Regions from separate parts of the Streptomyces sp. 3MP-14 genome, predicted to be linked through region 3. Evidence: riboswitches for the same ligand, from Rfam matches in the RefSeq annotation. Region 3 holds a riboswitch; each other region holds the start of a gene.
The links. A riboswitch is a leader RNA that binds a small molecule or an ion and turns the genes downstream of it on or off. The one in region 3 is predicted to bind cobalamin.
Positions count from the first base shown of each region.

Region 1: linked by a shared signal. The riboswitch ahead of FH609_RS00660 (ribonucleoside-diphosphate reductase subunit alpha) and the one ahead of FH609_RS32045 (prenyltransferase/squalene oxidase repeat-containing protein) in region 3 are both predicted to bind cobalamin.
Region 2: linked by a shared signal. The riboswitch ahead of metE (5-methyltetrahydropteroyltriglutamate--homocysteine S-methyltransferase) and the one ahead of FH609_RS32045 (prenyltransferase/squalene oxidase repeat-containing protein) in region 3 are both predicted to bind cobalamin.

Region 1 covers NZ_VDLZ02000001.1:146,078-155,477, forward strand. Annotated here, with positions in the region: gene FH609_RS00640 (tetratricopeptide repeat protein) at 1-309, shown strand, start outside; gene def (peptide deformylase) at 459-1,082, shown strand; gene FH609_RS00650 (D-Ala-D-Ala carboxypeptidase family metallohydrolase) at 1,217-1,951, shown strand; gene FH609_RS00655 (ribonucleotide-diphosphate reductase subunit beta) at 2,031-3,023, opposite strand; gene FH609_RS00660 (ribonucleoside-diphosphate reductase subunit alpha) at 3,095-5,500, opposite strand; cobalamin riboswitch at 5,619-5,764, opposite strand; gene FH609_RS00665 (DUF2079 domain-containing protein) at 6,006-7,439, opposite strand; gene FH609_RS00670 (YbdD/YjiX family protein) at 7,584-7,790, opposite strand; gene FH609_RS00675 (carbon starvation CstA family protein) at 7,787-9,400, opposite strand, start outside.
Region 2 covers NZ_VDLZ02000022.1:65,455-74,854, forward strand. Annotated here, with positions in the region: gene FH609_RS28675 (APC family permease) at 1-1,075, opposite strand, end outside; gene FH609_RS28680 (GNAT family N-acetyltransferase) at 1,304-1,810, shown strand; cobalamin riboswitch at 2,131-2,376, shown strand; gene metE (5-methyltetrahydropteroyltriglutamate--homocysteine S-methyltransferase) at 2,536-4,848, shown strand; gene FH609_RS28690 (hypothetical protein) at 5,069-5,473, shown strand; gene FH609_RS28695 (hypothetical protein) at 5,618-5,905, shown strand; gene FH609_RS28700 (hypothetical protein) at 6,187-8,163, shown strand; gene FH609_RS31985 (hypothetical protein) at 8,362-9,400, shown strand, end outside.
Region 3 covers NZ_VDLZ02000001.1:527,380-536,779, forward strand. Annotated here, with positions in the region: gene FH609_RS02270 (ABC transporter ATP-binding protein) at 1-1,576, opposite strand, end outside; gene FH609_RS02275 (energy-coupling factor transporter transmembrane component T) at 1,573-2,754, opposite strand; gene FH609_RS30760 (SCO2322 family protein) at 2,782-3,426, opposite strand; gene FH609_RS32045 (prenyltransferase/squalene oxidase repeat-containing protein) at 3,861-5,522, opposite strand; cobalamin riboswitch at 5,642-5,780, opposite strand; gene FH609_RS02290 (glycosyltransferase family 4 protein) at 6,019-7,326, shown strand; gene FH609_RS02295 (class I SAM-dependent methyltransferase) at 7,484-8,320, shown strand; gene FH609_RS02300 (prenyltransferase/squalene oxidase repeat-containing protein) at 8,307-9,392, shown strand.

The sequences.
Region 1 (9,400 bases), 380 kb from region 3:
CGGCTGGCCTCCGACGCCGGCTACGCCGCCGAGGACTGGTCGTCCTCGGTGCGGCTGCTGTGCCGGTCCTGTTCGGAGAGCCGGATGCCGAGCGAGGAGGGCGACGGGCTGGCCCAGCACGACCCGCACGACCACAGCGTGCCCGGCCGCCCCGGCCCGTTGGGCCACACCGGGGCCGGCGCCCTCTGGTCGCCGGAGCGGGAGTGCGGGATCGCCGCGCCCAGCGGGCTGGTGCGCGGGCTGCTGGACGGCTGGGTCCGCGACCGGCCCGACGCGCGCGCCTGGCGGGATCTCGAAGAGGTCTGCTGAGCCCGCCCGTTGGGGGCGCGGCGAGGGCGTTCCGGGGGCGTTCCGCGGACGTTCCGGGGCGCGGGAGAGCACGGCGCGGGGCGCCGTAAGCTTGTCCCGGCAGTGCGGGGACCGCCCCGCGAGCAGCACCGAGAGGCGAACGGCGGACCATGGCGGAGCAAGAGACCGACGAGCGCGAGTTCATCGACGACACCCAGGACGCCGGGGAGCGGGAGCAGGCGCACCGGGAGCGCGGCACGGTCCGGCCCATCACGGTGGTGGGGCACCCGATGCTGCACCGGGAGTGCCGGGACGTCACGGAGTTCGACGAGAAGCTGGCCGCGCTGGTCGACGACATGTTCGCCAGCCAGCGCGCCGCCGAGGGCGTCGGCCTGGCCGCCAACCAGATCGGCGTCGACCTCAAGGTCTTCGTCTACGACTGCGAGGACGACGAGGGCGTGCGGCACGTCGGCGTGGTCTGCAACCCGGTCCTGGAGGAACTGCCCGCCGAGCGGCGGGTGTTGGACGACAACAACGAGGGCTGCCTCTCGGTGCCCACCGCCTACGCCGAGCTGGCGCGCCCCGACTACGCGGTGGTGCGCGGCCAGGACGCCGAGGGCCGGCCCATCCTGGTGCGCGGCACCGGGTACTTCGCGCGCTGCCTCCAGCACGAGACGGACCATCTCTACGGCCGGCTCTACATCGACCGGCTCTCCAAGCGGGACCGGAAGAACGCGCTGAAGATGATGGCCGAGGGAACGCCGCGTTACGAGACCGTTCCCAACGAGGACTGACCAGGCGAACCTCTTCCCCCGCGTTTCCCCGAGCGCCAGTGGGCTCAACCACTGGCGCTCCGGGGGGAGTTGACGCGCGTTGACAACCTCGGGCACTCTCGTTGCGTCCCTCCCTCTCCCCCCTCGGAGGCACCATGTTCAGACGTTTCGTGAGAGTTCTGCTCACTGTTGTCATGGTCGCATCAGCGGCCCTGGTCGGTACGGTCGCCACGGCCGGAACCGCGCAGGCGGACGGCTGTTACACCTGGAACCGCACCCTCAGCCAGGGCAGCAGCGGCGAGGACGTCCGTCAGCTCCAGATCCGCGTCGCCGGCTACCCGGGCTACGGCGCGGTGTTGGCGATCGACGGGCAGTACGGCCCGGCCACGGCCGCCGCCGTCACCCGCTTCCAGCAGGCCTACGGCCTGTCGGCCGACGGCATCGCCGGCCCGCAGACCCAGAACAAGATCTACGAGTTGCAGGACAACGACTGCACCCCGGTCAACTTCACCTACGCCGAGATGAACCGCTGCAACTCGGACTGGTCAGGTGGTGCGGTCAGCGCATCGGCCGCCCGGGCCAACGCGCTCCAGCAGATGTGGAAGCTCCAGGCCCTGCGCCACGCGCTCGGTGACCGCCCGCTCAACACCAGCAGCGGCTTCCGTTCCTACTCCTGCAACAGCGCGGTCGGCGGCGCCGCCAACAGCAACCACCTCTACGGTCGCGGCATCGACCTGGTCGGCTCGCCGACCTTCTGCCAGATCGTGCAGCAGGCCCGCTACCACGGCTTCAACGAGATCCTGGGCCCGGGCTACCCCGGTCACAACGACCACGCCCACCTCGGCAGCATGAGCAGCCGCTACTGGTCGGCCCCCAGCTGCGGCATCTGAGCACCCGGCCGTGCGGCCGGCGCGTCGCAACGCGCCGGCCGCACCCAGCCACGGGACGGTCCCCGTCGAGGGGCCGTCCTCAGAAGTCGTCGTCGAAGGAGACGTTGCCCTCCACGGCGACCTGGTAGGCCGAGGGGCGCCGTTCGAAGAAGTTGGTCAGCTCCTGGACGTCCTGCAACTCCATGAAGGCGAACGGGTTCTGCGAGCCGTAGATCGGCTTCAGTCCCAGCCGCACCAGCCGCTGGTCGGCCACGCACTCCAGGTACTCGCGCATCGAGGCGGTGTTCATCCCCGGCAGCCCGTCGCCGCACAGGTCGCGCGCGAACTGCAACTCGGCCTCGACCGCCTCGCGGAGCATCTCGGTGACCTGCCCGCCCAGCTCCTCGTCGAAGAGGTCGGGCTCCTCCCGGCGGACGGTGTCCACCACCGAGAACGCGAACTCCATGTGCATACTCTCGTCCCGGAACACCCAGTTGGTGCCGGTGGCCAGGCCGTGCAGCAGCCCACGGGAGCGGAACCAGTACACGTAGGCGAACGCCCCGTAGAAGAACAGCCCCTCGATGCAGGCGGCGAAGCAGATCAGGTTGAGCAGGAACCGCCGCCGGTCCGCCCTGCTCTCCAGGCGCCGCATGTCCTCCACGGAGTCCATCCAGCGGAAGCAGAACTCGGCCTTCTCCCGGATCGACGGGATGTTCTCCACGGCGGCGAACGCGGCGGCCCGCTCGTCCGGATCGGGCAGATAGGTGTCCAGCAGCGTCAGATAGAACTGGACGTGCACCGCCTCCTCGAAGAGCTGCCGGGACAGGTACAGCCGCGCCTCGGGGGAGTTGATGTGCTTGTAGAGGGTGAGCACCAGGTTGTTGGCCACGATCGAGTCGCCGGTCGCGAAGAACGCCACCAGCCGCCCGATCAGGTGCTGTTCACCCGGCGACAGCTTGGCCAGGTCCGCCACGTCGGAGTGGAGGTCGACCTCCTCCACGGTCCAGGTGTTCTTGATGGCGTCCCGGTAGCGCTCGTAGAACTGCGGGTAGCGCATCGGCCGCAGGGTCAGCTCGAAGCCGGGGTCGAGCAGGTTCTTCTGGCCGGCGGCACCGGCGCCCTCGGCCGACGGGGTGTTCTCGCGGGTGTTCTGGGTGGGGACGCTCACTGGCAGGCCTCGCAGGACTCGGGGTTCTCCAGGGAGCAGGCGACGGCCTGCTCGGGGACGGACAGGTCTTCGGTGACGGAGACGGCCACCGGAGTGGTGACCGGCTCGGGAGAGGGAACGGGCACGGCCGCCGCGCTGGACCGCGCGGAGGCGGCGATCCGGGTCGCCGGCCGCGACCTGAGGTAGTAGGTGGTCTTCAGGCCGCGCTTCCAGGCGTAGGCGTACATCGAGCTGAGCTTGCCGATGGTCGGCGACGCCATGAACAGGTTCAGCGACTGGCTCTGGTCCAGGTAGGGGGTGCGGTCGGCCGCCATGTCGATCAGCGAACGCTGCGGGATCTCCCAGGCCGTGCGGTACAGGTCCCGCACCGTCTCGGGCAGGCCTGGCACGTCCTGCACGGAGCCGTTGGCCGCGCGCAGCGCCTGCCGGGTCGCCTCGTCCCAGCGGCCGAGCCGCTTCAACTCCGCGACCAGATAGGTGTTCACCTGGAGGAACTCACCGCTGAGGGTCTCCCGCTTGAACAGGTTGGAGACCTGCGGCTCGATGCACTCGTAGACGCCCGCGATCGAGGCGATGGTGGCGGTCGGCGCGATGGCCAGCAGCAGCGAGTTCCGCATCCCGACCCGGCCGATGCGGGCGCGCAGCGCCTCCCAGCGCTCCGGCCAGGCGTGCGCGACGCCCGCGAAGTGGTCGGGGTGCAGCACGCCACGGGCGGTGCGGGTGTCCTCCCACGCCGCGTGCGGGCCGTGCCGCTCCGCCAGCTCGGCGGAGGTCTCGTAGGCGGCCAGCATCACCCGCTCCGCGATCCGGGTGGACAGCTCGCGGGCCGCCGGCGAGTCGAACGGCAGGCCCAGCCGGAAGAACACGTCCTGAAGGCCCATCACGCCCAGACCCACCGGCCGCCAGCGGGAGTTGGACGCCTCGGCCTGCCCGGTCGGGTAGAAGTTGATGTCCACCACCCGGTCCAGGAAGAGCACGGCGGTGCGCACAGTGGCGTCCAGCCGCTCCCAGTCCATCGCCCCGTTCTCGCCCAGGTGCGCGGCGAGGTTGACGCTGCCCAGGTTGCAGACGGCGGTCTGGCCGTCGTCGGTGACCTCCAGGATCTCGGTGCACAGGTTCGAGCTGTGCACCACGTTGCCCGGCCTGGCGGTCTGGTTGGCGGTACGGTTGGCGGCGTCCTTGAACGTCATCCAGCCGTTCCCGGTCTGCGCCAGGGTGCGCATCATCCGGGCGTAGAGCTGCCGCGCCGGCACCGTGCGCTGGGCCAGGCCGCGGGCCTCGGCCTCCCGGTAGGCGGCGTCGAACTCCGCGCCCCACAGGTCCGTCAACTCCGGCACGTCCACCGGCGAGAAGAGCGACCAGTCGGCGTCGGCGTCCACCCGGCGCATGAACTCGTCCGGAATCCAGTGCGCGAGGTTCAGGTTGTGGGTGCGCCTGGCCTCCTCGCCGGTGTTGTCGCGCAGTTCGAGGAACTCCTCGATGTCCGCGTGCCAGGTCTCCAGGTAGACACAGGCCGCGCCCTTGCGCCGGCCGCCCTGGTTGACCGCCGCCACGGAGGAGTCCAGGGTGCGCAGGAACGGCACGATGCCGTTGGACTTGCCGTTGGTGCCCCGGATCAGCGAACCCCTGGCCCGCACCCGGCTGTAGGAGAGGCCGATGCCGCCGGCGTGCTTGGAGAGCCGGGCGATCTGGTGGTAGCGCTCGTAGATCGAGTCCAGCTCGTCGGCGGGCGAGTCCAGCAGATAGCAGGAGGACATCTGGGGATGCCGGGTGCCGGAGTTGAAGAGCGTCGGCGAGGACGGCAGATAGGCCAGCGAGCTGGTCAGCCGGTACAGCTCGGCGACCTGCGCCAGCGCGTCGGCCGTCTCGTCCGGCGCCAGGCCGCAGGCCACCCGCAGCAGGAAGTGCTGCGGGGTCTCGATCACCCGCCGGGTGATGGGGTGGCGCAGCAGATAGCGCGACTGGACGGTGCGCAGCCCGAAGTACTCGAAGCGGTCGTCGGCGCCCTCGGCCACGGTGCGGGCCAGCAGCGCGTTCAACTCCTCGGCGTGGACCCGGACAAAGGCCGCCGTGGCGTCGCCGATCAGCCCCTCCCGGTGGCCCACGGCGATGGACTCGGCGAACGTGACCGCGCCCTGCCCGGCGGCCTCCTCGCGGATCGCCAGGGTGAGCAGCCGGGCGGCGAGCCGCGAGTACGCGGGCTCCTCGGCGATCAACCCGGCCGCCGCCTCGATGGCCAACTCCCGCAACTCGGCCTCGTCGGAACCCGGATGGCGGCCCCGCTCGACGGCGGCGGCGACCCGCGCGGGGTCGGCGGCCGGGAGGTCGGCGGTGAGGTCGGCCAGGATGCGGGGCAACGCCGCTGAGGCCGGCTCTGCGGGGGCGGCGGGTGCGATGGTCACTCGGTGCTCTCCCTCGGGACGCGATGCGCTCCGCGAGCCGGGCGCGAGCGACACGCGCGCAGGGCTGTGCCAGGCATGGCTCAACCGCACCGCGTCCCTCGGCCCAGCCCTCGGGGCTTGGACGTGATCAGCCGTCGGCAGGCATTCGGACTCGTCAGGGCGAAAGCAAAGCAGGCCATGACACACCGTTGCGGGACAGCTCCGGATTCCCACCGGATTCCCCTGCGGCGACAGCGAGGTCGAGCATACATCTTGTGCCGCTCCCAACGAGCAGCCCCATATGTTGTGTTCTCCGTCTCGTCGCATGGCGCGTTCACCTGCGAACGCCCACGGGGCTCGCGGGCCCGGTGGGCACCGGGGACGCCCCCGGAGCGTGTGCGGTTGCGACGCGTTCCGCGTTCCGAAACCCGCGCCACGGGGCCGGGGCGTGTCGCGCCGCCGGGTCGCTCCGGGGGCTTTCCCGGGTCGCCGCGCGGTCGTTCCCGGGTCACCCCCGGTTCCCGGGCTACTCCCGGCGCAGCACGAAGTAGCCGGCGCCGTGCTCGACGATCGCGTACTCCGCCTCGGGGTAGAGCTGGGCGGCGCGCCGCACCATGCCGGTGGGGGACATGCCGGGGCCGTGGTAGGCCAGATAGTCGGGGGCCGGCACATGGGGATCGCCGATCCAGAACACCCGGCAGCGGCCGGTGAGTTGGGCGATCGGCCGGACGTTGGCCGCCACCTCGGCGTCGTCGGGGACGGCGGCGAGCACCCGTTCCGCCGCCCTGGCCACCTCGCCGTGACGCCAGGTCTCCGCCTCGGTCAGCTGCGCCACCGGCAGCGACGGGCTCAGCGCCAGCGTCGCCCCGAGCAGCCCGGCCGGGAGGAAGCGCGCGTAGTCCCGCAGCCAACGCCGCTGCGAACGCCCGGAGTTGGCCAGCGCGTCCACCAGCGCCAGGGCCACCACGGGCATCAGGACCGCGCTGTAGTGGAAGTCGGTGCCCCAGTAGTGCGGTTCGTGGGAGACGAACCGCCAGCCCAGCGTCGGCAGCGCCACCAGCAGCAGCGGGGAGCGCAACGCCAGCAGCCCGCTGGTCGGCAGCAGCAGCCACAGCAGGGTCCTGGCCTTCTCGCCGATCCCGTCCAGCAGCGCGCCCAACGGGCCGCCCCCGCCGCCCTCCTCGCTGAGCTTGGTCCAGTAGTCGTAGTCCCCGGCGTTGTTGAACGCGGGGATCAGCACCAGCAGCGTCAGCGCGCACAGCGCCGCCCCGAGCACCGCCGCCGCGCAGGCCGCCCGCGCCGCCCCGGGGTCGCGGTCGCGTGACCGCAGCGCCACCACCAACGCGATGGCGGCCGTCGTCAACCCGAGGTCCTCCTTCACCAGCACCAGCGGCAGCGCGTAGGCCAACGCCACCCGCCACCGCGTCAGCAGCAGCGCCTCCAGCGCGAGGGCGATCAGCGGCACGGCGAAGCAGATCTCGTGGAAGTCGAAGTCGACGGCCTGCTGCACGCCCCAGGAGAGCCCGAAGACCACCCCGACCGTCAGCCCGCGCGCCCGGCCGAGCAGCGCGATGCCGACCCGGGTCACCGGCACCGCCGCCAGCGCGAACAGCGCCGCCTGCGCCACCAGCAGCGTCACCGGGCTGGGGAAGACCCGGTAGAACGGGGCCAGCAGCGCGGTGACCGGGCTGAAGTGGTCGCCCAGGATGAGGAATCCGGGGCCCTTGAGGTCGGCCACCGGCTGGTCCAGCCGCGCGTAGGAGGCGATGGCCTGCTCGAATATGCCCAGGTCCCAGGAGCGGGTCCGCAGGTCGCGGTAGCGCCCCACGGAGAGCACCGTGTAGAGCGCGAAGAGCACGCCGGCCAGCAGATAGGGGTCGCGCGCCCCGGGCGGTCGGCGGCCCGGCCCGGCCGGCGGCGCCTCGGCCTCGCCCGCCAGGTCCCGCTCGATGGTCGCCATGCCCCTCCTTCGCCCGCCGACCGTGCGCGAAGGTCTCGCGACGGCCTCAACAGACAGAAACGCTAGGCGAGGCCGGTTGGTTCGCACATCTCGGCCCCCGGCGGTCCCGCGTTCCGGGAGCCGGGGGCCGAAGGTGTGGTGCGGTCAGCAGCAGCCGTGGTGGGAGGTCGGGTCGGCGTACCGGCGGTCGGTGCGCATCCTCTCGAACTCGCGCCGGCTGAGCAGCGGGGCGCCGGGGTCGGCGGCCTCGGCCCGCTCCCGGTACCGCTGGTAGGCGTTCTCGCCGGTGAGTTCGGTGACATACCAGCGCAGCCAGGCCAGCGCCCGGCGCGGCGCGGTCAGCGCGTTCACTCCCGCTCGCCCTTCTCGGTGGTGACGGACGCCCCGTCGTCGGCCCCGTCGCCGTCCGCCGCGCGCTGCGCCGGAATCCCGCCGCCGGGCCCGAGCCCGGCCCGCGCCAGTTCGGCCTTCTCCTCCCGGGTGGCGATCAGTTGGGCCGGGGCGATCAGCCGGGAGGCCACATAGGGCGCCTCGTGCAGCCGCACCTCGTCGGGCGTGCGGATCGCCTTGAGCGCCACCCGGAACGCGTCGAGGAAGACGATGATCACCAGCAGCGCCAGCACGGCGCTGAGCGCCGCGTCCAGCGTCGCGTTGTTGACGATGGTCCGCATGTCGCCCATGTCCTGGGCGCCCGGCAGGAGTTGGTTGGCGTCGATGCCGTCCTGGTACTGGTCGCGGCGGGCCAGGAAGCCGACGGCGGGATCGCCGGAGAAGACCTTCTGCCAGCTGGCGGTGAGGGTGACCGTGGCCACCCAGGCCATCGGCACGGCGGTGACCCAGGCGTACCTCAGCCGGCCGGACTTGATCAGCAGCACCGTGCACAGGCCCAGCGCGAGTGCGCCGAGCAGCTGGTTGGAGATGCCGAAGATCGGATAGAGCGTGTTGATGCCGCCCAGCGGGTCGTTGACGCCGACCCACAGCAGCCAGCCCCACAGGCACACCACCACGGCGCTGGTCAGCGCGATGCCGGGCAGCCAGCCGGTGGCGCGGAACCTGGCCATCTTCGGGTGGGTGCTCGCCAGCGCGTCCTGGAGGATGAACCGGCCGACGCGGGTGCCGGCGTCGATCGCGGTCAGGATGAAGAGCGCCTCAAACATGATCGCGAAGTGGTACCAGAAGCTCATCATCGTGTCGCCGCCGAGGATCTCCGAGAGGATCGCGGCAAGACCCAGCGCCAACGTGGGCGCGCCGCCGGTCCTGGAGAGCAGCGAACCCTCCTCCACCGACTCGGCGGCGGCGCTGAGTTGTTCGGGCGTGACCACGAAGCCCCAGGAGGTGATCGTCTCGGACGCCGCCTGAACGGTGTCGCCGATCACCGCCGGCGGCGCGTTCATCGCGAAGTAGACGCCCGGGTCCAGCACACAGGCGGCGGTGATCGCCATCACCGCGACCGAGGACTCCATCAGCATCGCGCCGTAGCCGATGCTGCGCACCTGGGTCTCCTTCTGGATCATCTTGGGCGTGGTGCCCGAGGAGATCAGCGCGTGGAAGCCGGAGAGCGCGCCGCAGGCGATGGTGATGAAGACGAACGGGAAGAGCGAGCCCGCGAAGACCGGCCCCTCCCCGTTGCTGGCGAAGTCCGTGACCGCCTCCATCTTCAGCGTCGGCAGCGTGACGACCAGCGCCAGCGCCAGCAGCCCGATGGTGCCGATCTTCATGAACGTCGACAGGTAGTCGCGCGGCACCAGCAGCAGCCAGACCGGCAGCACCGAGGCGGCGAAGCCGTAGATCACCAGCCAGATGACCAGGGTGCGCGGCGCGAGCGTGAACGTGTCGGCCAGGCCCGAGTTGGCCACCCAGCGGCCGGCGACGATCACGAACAGCAGCAGCGCCACGCCCACGGCGGTGACCTCGGAGACCCGGCCGGGGCGCAGATAGCGCAGGTAGACGCCCATGAAGAG
Region 2 (9,400 bases), on a different contig from region 3:
GGAACGGGAAGCCGGAGAACGGGGTGTTGGCCCCGGTGAACAGGATCAGCGCGGTCGCCACCTGCACGAAGACCAGCGCCGCGACGCCCAACACCCCGTCGCCGAAGACCATGTGGGCCTCCTGCGCGATCACCGTGGGGCTGCCGTCGGTGAACGGAACCGGGTGGGTGACGGCCGCCAGCCAGGCGACGGTGCCGATCATCCCGGCCAGCAGCAGGCTCATCACCACCAGCGTGCGGCGGGCGTTGACGCCGCGCGGCTCCCGGAAGACGGAGACGCTGTTGGAGACGGCCTCCAGGCCGGTGAGCGAGGCGCCGCCGTTGGCGAACGCGCGCAGCACCACGAACACCGTCGCGCCGTAGAGCAGCCCGTCGCCCGAGGTACCCAACTCCAGCGCGCCCTCGGCGTGGGTATCGGCCCGGGGCAGGCCGCCGGTGGCGGCGCGCCAGAGGCCGACCAGCAGCATCGCGGTGACGGCGGCCACGAAGAGGTAGGCGGGCACCGCGAACACCCGGCCGGCCTGGCGGACCCCGCGCAGGTTGCCGTAGGCCAGCACCAGCACGATCGCCACGGTGACCGGCAGCTTGACCGCGTTGATGCCGGGCCAGCCGTCGCCGATCAGGTGCACCAGCGAGATCAACGCGTCGGCGCCGGCCGCCGCCTGGACCGCGACCGTGACGATGTAGTCGACCAGCAGCGCGACCGCCGCGATCTGGGCCACCCGGGGGCCGAAGTTCTCCTTGGCCACGACATAGCTGCCGCCGGCCCTGGTGTAGTGGGTGACCACGTCGCCGTAGGTGATGGTCAGCACCAGCAACACCAGCAGCAGCGCGCCGGTCAGCGGCAGCAGCAGGCTGAAGGCGGCCGTGCCGACGACGGGGACCAGCACCCGCAGCATCTGCTCGCCGCCGTAGGCGGTGGAGGAGAGGCCGTCGGAGGCGAGCACCCCGAGGGCGGCGCGGTTGGACAGCTTTTCCTGCGGCAGGTCGGCGACCCGCAGCGGCGGGCCCAGCACGACGTCCTTGAACCGCAGCCATCTCGACCGTTCGAACCCGGTGTCGTCCCCGCTGGTCATGGGCCCATCCCAGACCACGCCCACCACCGGCACCGGGAAGGCGCTCCGAGAACACCACGAACGGCGGCCCACGCCCGGAGCGGGAAGCGGGCGGGGGCGCGGCCGTACCGGGACGCTGGGACGGCGGGGGCGTCGCGACGGCCGGGGCGCCGGGGGCGCCTCGGCGCGGCCTCCCGGCGCGGCGGGAACCCGGGTGGCCTCGGCGCGTGGCCTGAGTAGGGTGGGGCGATGCCCGAGCTGAAGCGCCTCCACGCCGACCACGCCCCGGCGGTTCTGGCCTTCGAGCGGGCGAACCGCGCGTACTTCGCGGCCTCCGTACCGGACCGTGGCGATGCGTACTTCGACCGGTTCACCGAACGACACGGTGCCCTGCTGGCGGAGCAGGAGGCCGGCGTCAGTTGCTTCTATGTGCTCGTGGCCGAGGACGGGTCGGTCCTGGGGCGGTTCAACCTGCTCGACCTGGAGGACGGCACCGCCGTACTGGGCTACCGGGTCGCGCGGCACGTCGCCGGCCGTGGCCTGGCGACCGCGACCGTGCGGGAGCTGTGCCGGCTGGCGGTGGCCAGCCACGGGCTGCGAACCCTGCGGGCGGCGGCGGCCCGGGACAATGTCGCGTCCCAGAAGGTGCTGACCAAGGCCGGATTCGTGCCGGTCGGCCCCGCCGAGCCGGCCGACCTCGGCGGCAAGCCGGGCACCTGGTACCGGCGCGACCTGGCGCACGGCGGGAGCCGGTGACCCGCCAACGGCCCCGCTGACCACGGTGAACTGGGCGTGCTCCGCGCATAGTTCGCCCTCGAAGAGTGTGTGCACGGTGCTGTCTCTCCCGGTCCTCACCCTCCACCACTGTCGCGGAGGGTGACGCCGAGTCTAGCATTGGACACGGAGCGTCACAAGGGGGTATGTTGCTCAACGTGACGATTCAGGCACGAGAAGTGCGGCTCCCGGTTCGCTGTCCAGCCCGCCCGTTCCCGCCCCGACCCACCCGGCGGCCCCGCCAACCGGCCCGCCGGCTGGGTGAGTTCGCCGAGCACCCCACCGCGAGGGGCGGAGGCGCTACGCTGGTGGGCGCAGCTGGTTCGCCCTGTCCGCCAGGCAGGCGCGTCGTGAAGAGGGAAGCCGGTGGGATTCCGGCACTGCCCCGCAGCGGTGAGTGGGAACGACCGCCGTCAGACGCACTGGGCCCCGTTCGGGCCTGGGAAGCGACGGCCAGTAGGTCCGCGACGCGAGCACGCTCGGCGACGAGCGCGTTCCGGTGCGGCTGCCCGCGAGTCCGAAGACCTGCCACCTGCCCGTGCGCGACCGTCGCGCGCGGTGGTTCGGTGACCTCGTGGGCGGGTCGCGTGAACACGACGCGTGTACCTCGCGTGCCCAACGGCCGCGCGGAGCACCGCCGTTGCCACGCCTTCGCGCCCGTTCCCGGTCTCCGGCCAGACGGGACACATCTCGCGAAGGAGAGTTCCTTGACCGCTCAGCCCGCAGCCGCGGCAGTGAGGGCCACCGTCCACGGCTATCCCCGCCAGGGTTCCGACCGGCAGCTCAAGAAGGCGATCGAGCGCTACTGGAAGGGCCGCCTCGACGCCGACACCCTGCTGGCGACCGCCGCCGAACTCCGCGCCACCACCTGGCGCCAGCTCGCCGACGCCGGCCTGGACGAGGTTCCCACCGGGGACTTCTCGCTCTACGACCAGGTGCTGGACACCAGCGTGATGGTCGGCGCCATCCCGCCCCGGCACCGCGCCGCCTTCGACGCCGACCCGCTGGACGGCTACTTCGCGATGGCGCGCGGCACCCAGGACGTCGCGCCCCTGGAGATGACCAAGTGGTTCGACACCAACTACCACTATCTGGTCCCCGAGTTGGGCCCCGACACGGTCTTCTCCGCCGACTCGGGCCGGCAGTGCGCCGAGTTCGCCGAGGCCCTGGCGCTGGGCCTGACCGCGCGCCCCGTGCTGGTCGGCCCCGTCACCTACCTGCTGCTGGCCAAGCCGGCCCCCGGCGTCGACGAGGACTTCGAGCCGTTGACCCTGCTGGACCGCCTCCTCCCCGTCTACGCCGAGGTGTTGGCCGACCTGCGGGCCCGGGGCGCCGAGTGGGTCCAGCTGGACGAGCCCGCCCTGGTGCAGGACCGCACGCCCGCCGAACTCTCCGCCGCCGAGCGCGCCTACCGCGAGCTGGGCACCCTCACCGACCGCCCCCGACTGCTGGTCGCCTCCTACTTCGACCGGCTGGGCGCAGCGCTGCCGGTGCTGGCCAAGGCCCCGATCGACGGCCTCGCCCTCGATCTCACCGGCCCCGCCGCCCGGAACCTCGACGACCTCGCCGCCGCCGGCGGCCTGCCCGGCAAGCGGCTGGTCGCCGGCGTGGTCAACGGCCGCAACGTGTGGATCAACGACCTGGAGCGCTCGCTGGCCACCCTGGCCACCCTGCTGGGCCTCGCCGACCGGGTCGATGTCGCCGCCTCCTGCTCGCTGCTGCACGTTCCGCTGGACGCCTCCGTTGAGCGGGACATCGACCCGCAGATCCTGCGCTGGCTGTCCTTCGCCCGCCAGAAGGTCTCCGAGATCGTCACCCTCGCCCGGGGCCTCACCCAGGGCGCGGACGCGATCGGGGCCCAACTCGCCGCCAACCGGGCCGACCTGGCCTCCCGCTCCGGCTCCCCGATCACCCGCGACCCGGCGGTGCGCGCCCGCGCTGCCGCCGTCACCCCGGCGGACACCCGCCGCCCCGAGCCCTACCCCCGGCGGGCCACGGCCCAGCGCGCCCGGCTGGCGCTGCCGCCGCTGCCGACGACCACCATCGGCTCGTTCCCGCAGACCACCGAACTGCGCGCCGCGCGCGCCGAGTTGCGGGCCGGCCGGCTGGAGGCCGCCGGCTACGAGGAGCGGGTGCGGGAGGAGATCAGGGAGACGATCTCCTTCCAGGAGAAGGCCGGCCTGGACGTGCTGGTGCACGGCGAGCCCGAACGCAACGACATGGTGCAGTACTTCGCCGAGCAGCTCACCGGCTATCTCGCCACCCAGCACGGCTGGGTCCAGTCCTACGGCACCCGCTACGTCCGGCCGCCGATCCTCGCCGGCGACATCTCCCGCCCGACGCCGATGACCGTGGAGTGGACCCGCTACGCCCAGTCCCTCACCGACCGCCCGGTCAAGGGGATGCTCACCGGGCCGGTCACCATGCTCGCCTGGTCCTTCGTCCGCGACGACCTGCCGCGCGCCGAGACCGCGCGCCAGGTGGCGCTCGCCCTGCGGGACGAGGTGGTGGACCTGGAGGCGGCCGGCACCGCCGTGATCCAGGTGGACGAGCCGGCGCTGCGGGAGACGCTTCCGCTGCGGGCCGCCGACCAGCCGGCCTATCTGGACTGGGCCACCGAGGCGTTCCGCCTCACCACCGGCGGGGTACGCGCCGAGACCCAGATCCACACCCACATGTGCTACGCCGAGTTCGGCGACATCCTCCAGGCCATCGACGACCTGGACGCCGACGTGATCAGCCTGGAGGCGACCCGTTCCCACATGCGGGTGGCCGACGAGTTGGCGGCGGCCCGCTATCCGCGCGAGGTGGGTCCCGGGGTCTACGACATCCACTCCCCGCGGGTGCCCGACGGCGAGGAGATCGTCGGCCTGCTGCGGGCCGGCCTGGCCGCGATTCCGCCCGAGCGGCTCTGGGTCAACCCGGACTGCGGCCTCAAGACCCGGGCCTGGCCGGAGGTGCGCGACGCCCTGACCCACCTGGTCGAGGCGGCGCGGACGCTGCGGGCCGAACTGGTCTGATCCGACGGTCCGTTCCGGGCCGGTGACCCGGTCCGTTCTCCCGTCCCGTCCGTTCCGTTCCGTTCCGGTCGGAGGAGGTTCTCCTTCGGCCGGAACGGGGCCGGGCTCGGCGGGGCCGGGCTCGGCGGGGCCGGGCCGCCGCGTCGCCTGCGGGGGCCGGTGGGAACGAAGTTGCGGGAGAACGATTCCCCTGCGGGTGTGCTTGCGGCAGGCTGAGGGTGTGAGCGGTGACACACGGAGCAGAAACGGCCAACCGGCCCCGACGTCGGACGAACGGCAGCTGCCGGCGCACCTGGTGGAGCGCGTGCGCCAGGCGGTGCGCCTGGTGGGGCTGCCCCTGGCGGCCGAGACCGGCGGGGTCGGGGTCTGCCTGGAGCGCGAGGGCCCGGGCGAGGGCCCGGTCGACCATGTGGTGATCCGGTGGCGCACCTCCGCCGAGCTGTGGGCCACGGCGGAGGACGAACGGCCCGACGGCCCGGCCGAGAAGCTGCGCAACACCACGTTGACCGCGATGGAGGACGCGCTCTCCGAACTGCTCGCCGCCGGTGGACTGGTCGTCGCCAAGCATCCGTTCACCCGCTCCCTCGCGGTGTGGGGCATCGAGGGCCCGCCGCCCGTCGAGTGATGGGCGACCGCTTCTTGATCCCCTTCGACCACACCCGTCCTGAGGCTCAACTCCCGTCCCTCTGACCATCGCTGACCAGCGGGGATTGTCAGTGGCTGCCCGTAGAATCGAAAGCGTTCGAATGGTCAGCCGTCGTTCCCGGAGGTGCCGATGGCCGCTGTCGCAACACCGCTTCCGCTTCCCCTCTCGCTTCCCCTGTCCGCCCCCGAGTTGCGCAGGAAGCCCCTGCCCGCCGGGCAGCCCCGCGCCTGGTACGAGTCGCACAACCGCAGGCTCAAGGCCCTGCGACTGGCCACGGCCCTGCTGGACACCGGCGTCTACCATCCGGCCGGCGCCAGCAACGAGCGCATACGCGCGCTCGCCCCGCTGATCGGCGTGCGCTACCCCTCCGACACGACGTGCCGGATGGTCCGCTCGCTGATGCGGCACTGAGGGGCCGGCCCGGCCGACCGGCCCCGCGCCGGGGCTCGCCGGTCCCCGCCGGGCGCCCGCCCCCGGCCGTGCCACGCGCCGGCCGGGGGCGGGCGCCAACCGGCGGCTGTCAAGCGCGCGTTGACGGCCCGTTGGGTGACACCGGGTGCGAATACCGGGAGGGGTCCCGGTGTGACACGCGAAACTCGGGGTACGTGGGGTGAGGAGTGACGGTCGCGTCACTCGGTGCCTTCATGCGCCGGCGTGCGCCGCCCGCCACCGTGAGGCAGGGGGAGGACCACATGGTCGCCACACGACAACCCGTCTTCGAGCGGGAGGCCGCGATCCGTGGTGTGCACGCGCTGACCCGCGCCGGTCGCGCGTACCCGCCCGGCAGCCGCCGCCCCGTGGTCTTCTTCCAGGGCGGCCCGGGCAGCGGCAAGTCCCTGCTGCTCCAGGTCCTCGACGACCGGGTCAACCAGTACATCCCCTACGCCAGGGTGGACTTCGCCGACAGCCGCTACGACGAGATCCCGCACACCCTCACCGTGCTGGCCGAGCGCCTCACCCGCTACCGCCCGCGCTACGGCAGGCTGCGCTTCCCCCGCCTGCTGATCGCCCTGCTCGTCGCCGAACAGACCCTGCCCGGCGGGGACTTCGAGCAGAGCAGGGAGGCCCTGCGGCAGCGCCTCAGACAGCGGCGCGGCGCCCGGTGGCCGCAGCGCTTCCTGCGCGAACTCACCGGGGAGCCTCCCGAGGCCGGCGTCACGGCCGGCGCCATGACGCTCCTGTTCCGGCTGCCGCTCCAGGCCGTCGCCGCCGGGCTGGCCCTGGTCTTCCCCACCTTCCCGCGCCGTTCCCAGGTGTGGTTCGGCCACCGGGACCGGGGCAGGACCGACCACGCGCTGGACACGTTGATCGAGTTGAACACCTGGGCCAGGGAGTTGCGCGTCACCGGGGGCATCGCCGGCGCCGGGGCCCCGCCCGGCTTTGACGCCCGGCTGCGCGCCGCCCGGGACAACGTCGACAAGCTGCTCTGCGAGGCGTTCCTCGCCGACCTGCGGGACTCCCCGCGCCGGGTGCACGCGCTGCCCACGCCGCTGCTGCTCCTGGACAACGTGGACGCCCCGGCCGGCCGCGCCTTCCTCGGCCGACTGCTCGACGCCCGCCCCCCGTTGGAGCCCGGCGCCAGGGCCGAGCCGCTGACCGTGGTCGCCACCGGCCGGGTCGCGCCGCCCGAGCTGGCCGACACCCCGGAGGCCCCCCTCGACGAGAGCCCCCCGCCCGCGAACGCCCGCGAACTCCCCGCCTGGCTGCGCTACCGGCTCCCCGACCTGGCCAGGGTGGACGTTCAGCGGCTGCTCAGCGACGCCGCCGTGCGCGGCCCGGCCGACCGCCGACTGGCGCGGCTGGTCCACGAGTTCACCGGGGGCCACCCCGAGGCGGTCGGCGTGCTGGCCGCCGCCCTCGCCGCCCGGCGGGACGGCGCCGAATCAGTCGCCGAGCTGCTGGAGGAGCCGGTGCCCGACCCGGCCGGCGGCGGCGCCCACGATCCGACGGCGGCCCGACGCACCGCCGAGCAGCGGCTGTTGCACCGGCTGCTGCCCGACGCGGACGGCCGGCTGGACGTCATCGCCCGCTGCGCCGCCGGCCGGAACACGGCCGAGTCGCTCTGGCTGAGCCAGCGTTCCGGGCTCGCCAGCGTGGTCTGGGAGGAGGGCGTCGAGCCCTGGGACCCGTCGGCCGGCGCCGGCTCGGCGGTGCTGCTGCGGCTGCTGCGCCGCCGGCTCGCCCGCGCCCCGGAGGAGTGGCGCGAGGCCCACGCCAGCCTGCACGAGCACTGCGCGGAACGGGGCGACCTGGCCGGGCGGCTCTACCACCGGCTGGCGCTCGGCGAGGTGCGCGAGGTCGCCGTCGAGCTGGCCGAGCTGCTGCCGAGGACGCCGGGCGCCGAGTGGCTGGCCCTGCTGGACGAGGTCGCGCGCGCCCCGCTCGGCTCGGTGGAGGCGCAACGCCAGCCGCCGCACGCCCTGTTCCACGCCCTCACGCGGGAGGCGACGGGCCCCGCCTCGCTGGGCGAGGAGACCACGACCCGCATGACGCACCTGCTGGCGGCGCTCCGCATCGTCAGCGACCCGCTCCACGGCACGGCCCGTGAACTGCTCTACACCCAGGTCGCCAACGCGCTGGCGGCGCTGGCTTCGCATTCGCCCGACGGGCTGGTGGTGCTCCAGGAGTCGGTGCGGGAGTACCGGCGCCAGGCCCAGTGGTGGGCCTGACCGGCGCCGGCCCGGCCCGGCCCGGCCCGGAACTCGCACTGGACCGGACCGGAACCCGCACCGGCCGCGCCCCGTTCCGACGCGCTCCGACCGCCCCCCGACCCGGCCGTGCGACCCGGCCCCGACCCCGACCCCGACCTGAACCCGACCTGAACCCGACCCGAAGAGGCCCCTTCCGATCGCATCCGAGGAGAGCAGATGCTTCCTTCGTCCGAGGCCACCGACCGCAAGGGGTCCTGGGAGCCGCCGCGCCGGCGGGGCCTGTGGGTGCTCTCCGGGCTGCTCGTGGCCGTCGTGGCGGTCGCCGCGCTGCTCCTCGTGCGCGACTGGCTGGCCGAACGCGACTGCGGCGGATCGGAGTTGACCGATCGTGGCGGCGAATGTGTCGGAGTCAGCGATGGCTCGCCCCCGTTCCTGCCCCCGGAGGCCGGGGACGCGCTGGCCGACCGGTTCCGCGAGATCCAGCAGCTGATCCAGCGGGAGAACGAGCGCGTCGCCGACGAGGGCGGCACCGCCGTCAAGGTGGGGCTGCTGTCCACCCTGACCGCCGACGAGCGCGGCCCGCACTCGCCGACGAGGGTGCTCCACGCGCTGGAGGGCGCCTACACCGCCCAGATGCGCGCCAACCACGGCCGTCAACTCGGCGACCCCACCCCGCAGATCCAACTCCTGCTGGCCAACGCCGGCTCCCGCCACGACAAGTGGGAGCCGGCCGTGGACCGGCTGGTCGGCATGACCGACGACGACATTCCCCTGGTCGCCGTCGCCGGCCTGTCGATGAGCAGCGAGCACAGCAGGGCGGCGGCCGAACGCCTCGCCGAGCACGGCATCCCGCTGGTAGCCGCCTCCGCCAGCGCCGACCGGCTCAACGCCGAGACCATCCCCGGCCTGGTGCGCGTCACCGCCAGCAACACCGACTTCGTCACCGCGCTCGCCGCCTATGTCCACGCCCGCGACGAGCTGGACGAGGCGGTGCTGGTCCACGACACCCGCGCGCCCGACCTCCATGTCACCACGCTCACCGACGCGTTCCGCGCCGAGCTGGCGACCGAGCTGGGGGACAACCCGGACCAGCCGTTCCAGGGCACCAGCATCGGCGAGTCCGCCGCGCCCGCGCTCTTCCGCGCCGCCGTGCAGAACGTCTGCGCCACCGAGGCCGACATGGTGCTCTTCGCCGGCCGCGCCGCCGACCTCGACGCCTTCGTCGAGTCCCTGCACAGCCGACCCTGCCGGGGCC
Region 3 (9,400 bases):
ACGCCGGCGAGCCGGTCACCACCCGCGCCGTCGGGCCGTCGGCGACCACCTCGCCTTCGGCCAACACCACGACGCGGTCGGCGAGTTCGGCGGCCAGCTCGACGTCGTGGGTGGCCAGCAGCAGCCCGTGGCCCGCGTCGAGCAGCTCGGTCAGGATCGCGACCAGGCGGTCCTTGGCCGCGTAGTCCAGACCCCTGGTCGGCTCGTCGAGCAGCAGCAGCGGGGGAGCGGCGGCCAGCACCACGGCCAGCGCCAGCGCCAGCCGCTGGCCCTCGGAGAGGTCCCGTGGGTGCGCGTCGTCCGGCACCTCGGGCAGCAGCCGGCGCACCAACGCCCGGCAGCGGCCCGGCGCGCCGCCGGCTTCGGGGGCCGCGTCGGCGTCGGCGGACGCGCACTCCTCGGCCACCGTCTCGGCGAAGAGCAGGTCGCGCGGGTCCTGCGGGACCAGCCCGGCGTGGCGCAGCAGCGCGCGCGGCGCGGTCCGGTGCGGGGTCACGTGACGCCCGTCGTCGCCGGGCGCCGGGGCCAGCCGGACGCTGCCGCGCTGCGGCGCGTGCAGGCCCATCAGGGCGCCCAACAGGGTTGACTTTCCCGCCCCGTTGCGGCCCATCAGGGCCACCGCCTCCCCGGCGGCCACCGCGAGGTCGACCCCGCGCAGCACCTCGACGCCGCCGCGCCGCACCGCGAGCGCGCGGGTCTCGACGAGCGGAACGCCGCCGGGCGGGGCGTGCTGGGGGCGCGTGGTGGTGGGTGGGCGCCGGCTCGCGAGCCGCTCGCGCAGGGCCGGCGCGCGCCGGCGCGCGTCCCGCACCGAGAGCGGAACGGGCGACCAGCCCGCCACCTCGGCCAGCCGCACCACCGGCGGCCGCACCGGGGAACGCTCCAGCACCTCGGCCGGCGGGCCCAGCACCGGCGCGCGCCCGGGGCCGGGCAGCAGCAGCACCGAGTCCGCGTACTGCACCACCCGCTCCAGCCGGTGCTCGGCCAGCAGCACCGTCGTTCCCAGGTCGTGCACCAGCCGCTGGAGGACGGCAAGGACCTCTTCGGCCGCCGCCGGGTCCAGCGCCGAGGTCGGCTCGTCCAGCACCAGCACCCGGGGGTGCGGGGTCAACACCGAGCCGATCGCGACCCGTTGCCGCTGCCCGCCGGAGAGCGAGTCCAGCCGCCGGTCGCGCAGCTCGGCCAGGCCCAACAGGTCCAGCGTCTCCTCGACCCGCCGCCGCATCACATCGGGCGGCACCCCCAACGACTCCATGCCGTAGGCGAGTTCGTCCTCGACCGTCTCGGTCACGAAGTGCGCCAGCGGGTCCTGGCCCACCGTGCCCACCACGTCGGCCAGTTCGCGCGGCGGATGGTCGGCCGTGGACCGGCCGGCCACCGTCACCGTGCCGCCGAGCACCCCGCCGGTGAAGTGCGGCACCAGCCCGGAGACGGCGTTCAGCAGCGTCGACTTGCCGGCGCCCGACGGCCCCACCAGCAGACACAACTCGCCCTCGGGCACCGTCAGATCGACCCCGGCCAGCACCGGCGGCGCGTCCTCGGCGTACCGCACCGAGACCGAGGAGAACCGGATCACGCCGCGCCCTCCCCACGGCCCGCCCGTTCCTCCGTCGTTTCGCGCGCCGCGCCGCCGGGCGCCGCGCCGCCCGGGGGCGGAACGGGCGCGACCAGCGCCGGCAGCAGCCCGACCAGCACCGCGCAGGCCGCGCCCAGCGGCAGCGCGGGCGCGGCCAACGGCACGGCGGAGGGCGCCAGCGCGTCCGGGTCGGCGCGCGCGGCCAGGATCACGCCGGTCGCCACCACGGCGCCCGCGCCGGCGACCAGCCAGGCCCGCGCGCCCCAACGGTCAGGGCGGTAACGGGTGCGCGGGCTGCGCCGCCCGCCGAGCCACAGCCCGGCCGCCGCCGCCACCGCGCCCACCAGCAGCAGCGGCAGCCCGAAGCCAGCGCCCTCGGCGGAGAGCAGCCCGTAGCTGCCGACGCAGACGCCCAGCAGCCCGCCCAACAGCAGCGCGTTGGTGGCCCGGCGAACTCCGTTCGGCACGGCGGCCGTTCGCCCATAGCCCCGGGCGTCCATCGCGGCCGCCAGCGCCACCGAACGCTCCAACGCGCCCTCCAACACCGGTCGCGCCACCCGCACCAGGGAGCGCGCGCCCCGGTCCGCGCGCCCGCGCAGGCGCTGCGCCGCGCGCATCCGCACCAGGTCGGCCACCAGCCGGGGCGCGAACTGCATCGCCACCACCACGGCGACTCCCATCTCGTAGAGCGCGCCCGGCAGCGACTTCAGCAGCCGCGCCGGGTCGGCGAGCGCGTTGGCCGCGCCCAGACAGATCAACAGGGCGGCCAGCCGCAGCCCGTCACAGAAAGCGAAGTACAGCGCCTCCGCCGTCACCCGGCCGCCCAGCCGCACCCCGGCCAGCCAGTCCGGCAGCGGCACCTCGGGCAGCGTCACCAGCACCGTGGTCCCGCCGATCGGCGAGCCCAACAGCAGCGCGAACAGCACCCGCACCGCCACCACCACGGCGCCCAGCGCCAGGAAGAAGCCGAAGGCGCGCGCCCAGGGCGCGTCGGTGCGCCGGGCCGCCACCACATAGCCGGCCACCGCGACGACCAGCGCCAGCAGCAGCGGGTTGGTGGTCCGGGACGCGCCGGTCGCCAGGCCCAGCGCCCAGAGCCACCACGCGCCGGCGTGCAGCGCGTTGCTCCGGTGCGCGACGGGCGCGCGTAGCCGGCCCGCGCCGGCGGGCCTAGGCACCCGGGGCCCCGGCGGTGCGCATCGTCCTCAACTCCTGCGGCGCCGGGCCCGCGCCCAGCCGGCCAGCCCCAACAGCGCGACCGCCCCGACCCCGACCAGCAGCGGAACGCCGACCGAACCGCCGCCGTCGTCCGCCCCGTTCGAGCCGTTTGCCCCGTTCGAGTCGTCCGTCTCGTCCGTGGCGCCGACATCCTCGCCGCAGCCGCGCTCCGGATAGCCGGCGATGCCGCACAGCAGCCCGGCCTGGTCGTAGCGGAGCGGCGGCGCGACCTCCGCCAGCAGCTCCGCGACGGTCGCGCGGTCCGGCAGCGGCACGCACTCGGCGCGCCGCTCCGGCGGCGTGACGCCGCCGGGCGCGTCGGCCGCCGTGCCGAAGTCCAGCACCAGCGCGACGCTGGGCTCAGCCGGTTCGGCCCCGCAGATCGCGGCGAAGCCGCCGGTGTCACGCGGCGCCGTCCGGTCGTCGCGCTCGCCGCTGACCCCGAACCTGAAGCCGACCAGATCGCCCGCGCCCGGCCGGAGCGTCCCCGGCCCCTCGTCGGCGTAGACCCACCCGCCGTCGGCGTCCCCGGTCCAGAACGACCAGTAGCGGTAGGCGGTTTCGTCACCGTCAGCGGCGTGGGCCGCGCCGGGCGCGGCCCACGAGATGAGCAGCGCGGCGAGGCACGCCACGAGGGCGCGGTGCGCGAACCGGGCGCCTCCCGGCGCGGGGCGCCGAGTCGGCGAGGCCGCCGGCCGGGCACTCCTGGGGTATGAACGGGCGAGCGCCGTCGGGTGGTGGCCGCCGGCGGCGGTTGGGGCGGGGGGCTGTTGGTCGGGCCGGGACCTCGTCGGCCGGCCGTCGCCGGCCCGGGAACGGGTGGGTGTTGGCGGCCGGTTGGGCCGCCGCGTTGGCGCGGCCGCCGGTGGCGGGGTCGGGGTCGGGGTCGCTTGGTGGGGTCCGTCGCCGGTCGGCCGGCCGCCACGTGCGCGGGAACGCGCGGGTGTGGTCGGTGCGTTGGGCTGCCGCGTTGGCGCGGCCGCCGGCGGGGCGTCGCCGGCGCCGGCGGGGGGTCCGCCGGCGGCCGGGGGAACGCTCGGCCGCCGGCCGCCGTCTCCATTGCCGCTCACGGCTGTTCGGGCCGCCGTTCGCCCTCGGAGCCTTCGCCCTTGCCCGAGCCGTCGACGTCCTCCGCACCGCCGCCGGCGGCGTCCTCCGCGCCCGCCCCGGTGCCCGAATCCCGACGCCCCGCACCCCCGGCATCCCCCGACCCCTCGGCACCCTCAGCGCGCACAGCGTTCTCCGCGCCCTCCGTGTCGCCGGCGCGCGCAGCGCGCTCGGCGTCGCCGCCCGCCCCTTCGGCGCGGCCCGCGAGGGCCGCGCCGTCCGCTTCGCCCGCCGCGGCCGCGGCCCTGCGGCGGAAGCTCAGCAGGACGCCGATGCCGATGCCGGCCACCAGGCCGAGCCCGATGATCCACGGCAGGGCGCTCACCCCGTCGTCCGCGTCGCCCTCGCCGGAACCGCCCTCGTCGCCGGGCGATTCGGTCGGCGCCGGGCCCAGCCGGCCCAGCTGCGCCAGCAGATCCGTGCCGCCGAAGTCCTCCGCCGAGCCGCCGGTGGCGTGCGCGGCGAGTACCAGCAGGCTGACCGCCGTCGGGTTGTTGGCGTAGTCGGTCCACTCACCGTGGTGCGCGCGCAGCCACTCCAGTGGCGCCGAGGCCGCCTCCCGGTGGCCGCCGGCCGCCAGCGCCAGCACCGCGCGTGCCGTGGTGGCGAAGTCCGGCTGGGTCTCGCCGCCCGGCGGCGTCGATTCCAGGTGGTCCTCGCTCGCCTCCAACGTCCCGAGCAGCTGCGCCGCGCCCGCCGAACCCGCCCGGGCCTGCGGGCTCAACCCCTCGGCCGACGACTCCGAACCCGGCGACTCCGAACCCGGCGACTCCGAACCCGGCGACTCCGAAGCCGCACCGGTCTCCTCGCCGTCCGCACCCTCGCCGTCCGAACCCTCATCGCCCGCCCCGCAGTCCAGCGGGGTCACCGGCGCCTCCGGCGTCTCCGGGTCGACCAACAGCCCGCTGCCGTAGGCCGCGAGGACCGCGTCCACGGTCGCCATGTCGCTGCCGTACAGCTCGCCGGTCTCCGGGTCGGGCTGCCACGCGAACGCGCCGCGCTGGTCCTCGGGCGCGTCGCAGCCGAGTTGCAGGTCGCCCAGCGCGGAGTAGGGCGAGCTGCCCTCGCGCCGCACCTCGGCCGGGTCGGTGCCGGTCGCGGCCAGGGCGCCGATCACCACGGCCGTGGAGTTGGCGTCGCTGGCGCTCCCGGGGTTGAGGCCCCAGCCGCCGTCCTCGTTCTGCACGCCGGTCAGCCAGGCGACCCCGGCGTCCACCGCGTCCTGCCGGCCGCCGACGGCGGCGAGCGCCTGGACCGCGAGGGCCGTCGCATTGGAGTCGGAGGCGGTCACATCCGCGCAGGGCTGCTCGGCGTCGGCGCGGAACGGGAGGAACGAGCCGTCCGCGCACTGCTGCCCGACCAGCCAGTCCACCGCCTCGTCGGCCGGCGTGTAGCCCGCCGTGTGCTGGGCCAGCAGCGCGTAGGACTGCCGCCACACCCCGTCGTACTGCGGGTCGGCGTCGCCGAAGAGGCCGTCGGGCGCCTTGGCCGGCGGCGGCGCCGGCGTCTCGTCGGCGACGGCGGCCGGGGCGAGGGCCACGCCCGCCGTCACGGCCAGCACCGCCAGCGCGGCAAGCGCGCCCTGCGGCGCGCCCCTGAGCGGAGTACGGGGGATGAACACGCGCAAGCCTTTCGCTGTGGCGGCCGTCGGCGCGTTGACCGCCGAAGCGCGCACAGCGCCCAGCGGCACCGGGCGCGACGCCGTACTCCTCGACGGTGCCGGTCGCCGGGGCGGCGACCGTGGCCAGTGCCCATCACGGCGGGCGTTCCGGCTCACGCGGGCGCCCGAGGCGGGCGCCCGCGATCACGGTTGCGGGTCAGCGCCGGATTCGCACCGGCTTCCCCCGCGCGTGAGTGAACTGATCGGCCTCACTCTAACGGCCCCGGCACCCACGTCTCACGGCCCCGGCATCCGCGCCCACCTGCCGCTCGGACCACCCCGGAACCGGCGCCCGCCCGACCGCCCTCGCGGCCCCCTCAGCCCCCGCCACCCGGGCAGCCTGGTGCCCGGCTCCGGCATCGAGTGATAATCGGCCCACCCGCCGCAATTCCCCCCGTCGACGGGCGAGTAGTGTTCGTACCCGCGAGTAGGTAGCGGCAGACCCCAGGGAGCGTGTGTGGCGGCGGAGGCCCGGGCGGAGCGCCCGCTGAGAATCGCGCTGCTCAGCTACAAGGGGAACCCGTACTGCGGCGGCCAGGGCGTCTATGTCCGCCATCTCTCCCGCGAGCTGGCCGCGTTGGGTCACCACGTCGAGGTGATCGGTGCCCAGCCCTACCCCGAACTCGACGCCGGCGTCACCCTGCGCAAGCTCCCCAGCCTGGACCTCTACCGGCAGCCCGATCCGTTCCGCACCCCGCGCCGCGCGGAGTACCGGGACTGGATCGACCTGCTGGAGGTCGCCACGATGTGGACCGGCGGCTTCCCCGAGCCGCTGACGTTCTCCCTCCGCGCCCGCCGCGAACTCGCCGCCCGCCGGGCCGAGTTCGACGTGGTGCACGACAACCAGACGCTGGGCTACGGGCTGTTGGGCACCGGCCGGATCGGCCTGCCGCTGGTCACCACGATCCACCACCCGATCACCGTGGACCGCCGCCTGGAGCTGGCGGCGGCGCCGGACCGCCGCCGCCGCTACGCGGTGCGCCGCTGGTACGGCTTCACCAGGATGCAACGCCGGGTCGCCCGCCGGCTGCCCAGCGTGCTCACCGTCTCCGGCTCCTCCCGCCGGGAGATCGTCGAGGACTTCCGGGTGGCGCCGGAACGCGTCTCCGTGGTGCCGATCGGCGCCGACACCCGGGTCTTCCACCCCGACCCTGGCGTGCCCAGGGTGCCGGGCCGGATCGTCACCACCTCCAGCGCCGACGCCCCGCTCAAGGGCCTGGTCCACCTCGTCGAGGCGCTCGCCAAGCTGCGCACCGAACGCCCCGACACCCACCTGGTGGTCGTCGGCAACCGCCCCACGGCGGGTCCGGTGCACGAGGCGCTGGAACGCTTCGGGCTCGGCGGGGCGGTCGAGTTCGTCAAGGGCGTCAGCGACGCCGAGCTGGCCGACCTGGTGCGCGGCGCCCAACTCGCCTGCGTGCCCTCCCTCTACGAGGGCTTCTGCCTCCCGGCCGCCGAGGCGATGGCCGCCGGCACCCCGCTCGTCGCGACCACCGGCGGTGCCATCCCCGAGGTCACCGGGCCCGACGGCGAGACCTGCCTCGCGGTGCCGCCGGGCGACGCGGGCGCGCTGGCCGCAGCGCTGGGCCGGCTGCTGGACGACGCGGCGCTCCGCGAACGGCTGGCCGCCGCCGCGTTGGAACGGGTGCTGGCCCGGTTCACCTGGCAGCACACCGCGCGCGCCACCGCCGAGCACTACCGGGCCGCCATCGCCGCCCAGCGCCGGAACGCAGCCGCCGCCCCACCCCGCCCCGCCGAACGGTGAACCGGCCGAACGGTGAACGGGCCGCGCACGGTGAACGGGCCGCCGACGGTGAACCGGCCGCGCACGGTGAACGGGGCGCCGCCGCCCGCCCGGTGAACCCCCGAACCGCCCGCCGACCCCGAACGGCCACCACAGCAACGACGAAAGGGCCGACCACGTGCTGACCGTGGACTTCACCCGCTTCCCGCTCGCCCCCGGCGACCGCGTCCTGGACCTGGGCTGCGGCGCGGGACGGCACGCCTTCGAGTGCTACCGACGCGGCGCCCGCGTCGTCGCGCTGGACCGCGACGGCGAGGAGGTGCGCCAGACGGCCGGCTGGCTGGCCGCCATGCGGGAGGCCGGCGAGGCGCCGGCCGGCGCCGCCGCCGTCGCCGTGGAGGGCGACGCGCTGGCGCTGCCGTTCCCCGACGACAGCTTCGACGCGCTGATCGTCTCCGAGGTGATGGAGCACATCCCGGACGACAAGGGCCTGTTGGCCGAGGCGGTCCGGGTGCTGCGCCCCGGCGGCCGGATCGCGGTGACCGTGCCGCGCTACGGACCCGAGCGGGTCTGCTGGGCGTTGAGCGACGCCTACCACGAGGTCGAGGGCGGCCACATCAGGATCTACCGCGCCGACCAGCTCCTGGCCCGGCTCCGCGAGGCCGGCCTGCGCCCCTACGGCACCCACCACGCGCACGCCCTGCACGCCCCCTACTGGTGGCTCAAGTGCGCGGTGGGCGTGGACAACGAACGCGCGCTCCCCGTCCGCGCCTACCACAGGCTGCTGGTCTGGGACCTGATGAAGAAGCCGCTGGCGACCCGGGTCACCGAGCGGCTGCTCGACCCGGTCCTCGGCAAGAGCTTCGTCGCCTACGCCACCAAGCCACACACCGAGCCGCACACCGAGCCGCAGGGCGCCGGGCCGCACGCCGGCGCACGCACCGACGCGCACGCCGGCGCGCGGCCGGCCAACGCCCGTTCGTCCGCGACCGGTTCGGCCCGTGACGAGTCCTGAGCACCCTGGGCCGCTGGCGCTGCCCGGGGTGCTGACCGCCGAGGAGGCCGGCGCGACCGCCGCCTGGATAGCCGGGCAGCAGCGCCCGGACGGCGCCCTGCCGTGGTTCGAAGGGCACCACCTCGACCCCTGGGACCATGTCGAGGCCGCCATGGCGCTGGACACCGCCGGCGAACACGACCGCGCCGCCGCCGCCTACGACTGGCTCGCCCGGCACCAGAACCCCGACGGCTCCTGGTACGCCGCCTACGCCGCCGGCGACCCCCGCCGCCCCACCGACCTGGGCCGGGAGAGCAACTTCTGCGCCTATCCGGCCGTCGGCGTGCTCCACCACTACCTGGCCACCGGGGACGAGGCGTTCCGCCGCCGGATGTGGCCCGTGGTGCGGGCGGCTGTCGCGTTCGTCCTCGACCTGCAACGGGACGGCGGGCAGCTCGGCTGGCGGCGCGACGCCACCGGGCGCGCCGTGCCCGACGCGCTGCTGACCGGCTCCGCCTCCGGCTACCAGGCGCTGCGCTGCGCGCTGGCGCTGGCCGAACTGGCCGGCGAGGCCCAGCCCGACTGGGAGGTGGCGACCGGCCGGCTCGGGCACGCGGTGGCCCACCACGAGGAGCTGTTCCTGGACAAGTCCCGCTACTCGATGGACTGGTACTACCCGGTGCTGGCCGGCGCGGTGCGCGGCGAGGCGGCGGCGGAGCGGCTCGCGGCGCGCTGGGACGAGTTCGTGGTGCCGGGGTTCGGGGTGCGCTGCGTGCGCGAGAACCCGTGGGTCACCGGCGGCGAGAGCGCCGAACTCGCCCTGGCGCTCTGGTCGGTGGGCCAGCAGGAGCACGCGGTGGAGGTGCTGCGCGCCCTGTCCCGGCTGCGCACGCCGGACGGGCGGTACTGGACCGGCTATGTCTACGCGGACGACGCGTTCTGGCCCGTCGAGCACACCACCTGGACGGCCGGCTCGGTGCTGCTGGCCGTCGCCGCGCTCACCGGCGACCCGGCGACCACCGCCGTCTTCGGCGGCCACGACCTGCCCGCCGGCCTGGACCCCGACTGCCGCTGCCCGGCCCGCGACGCCTGACGGAACCG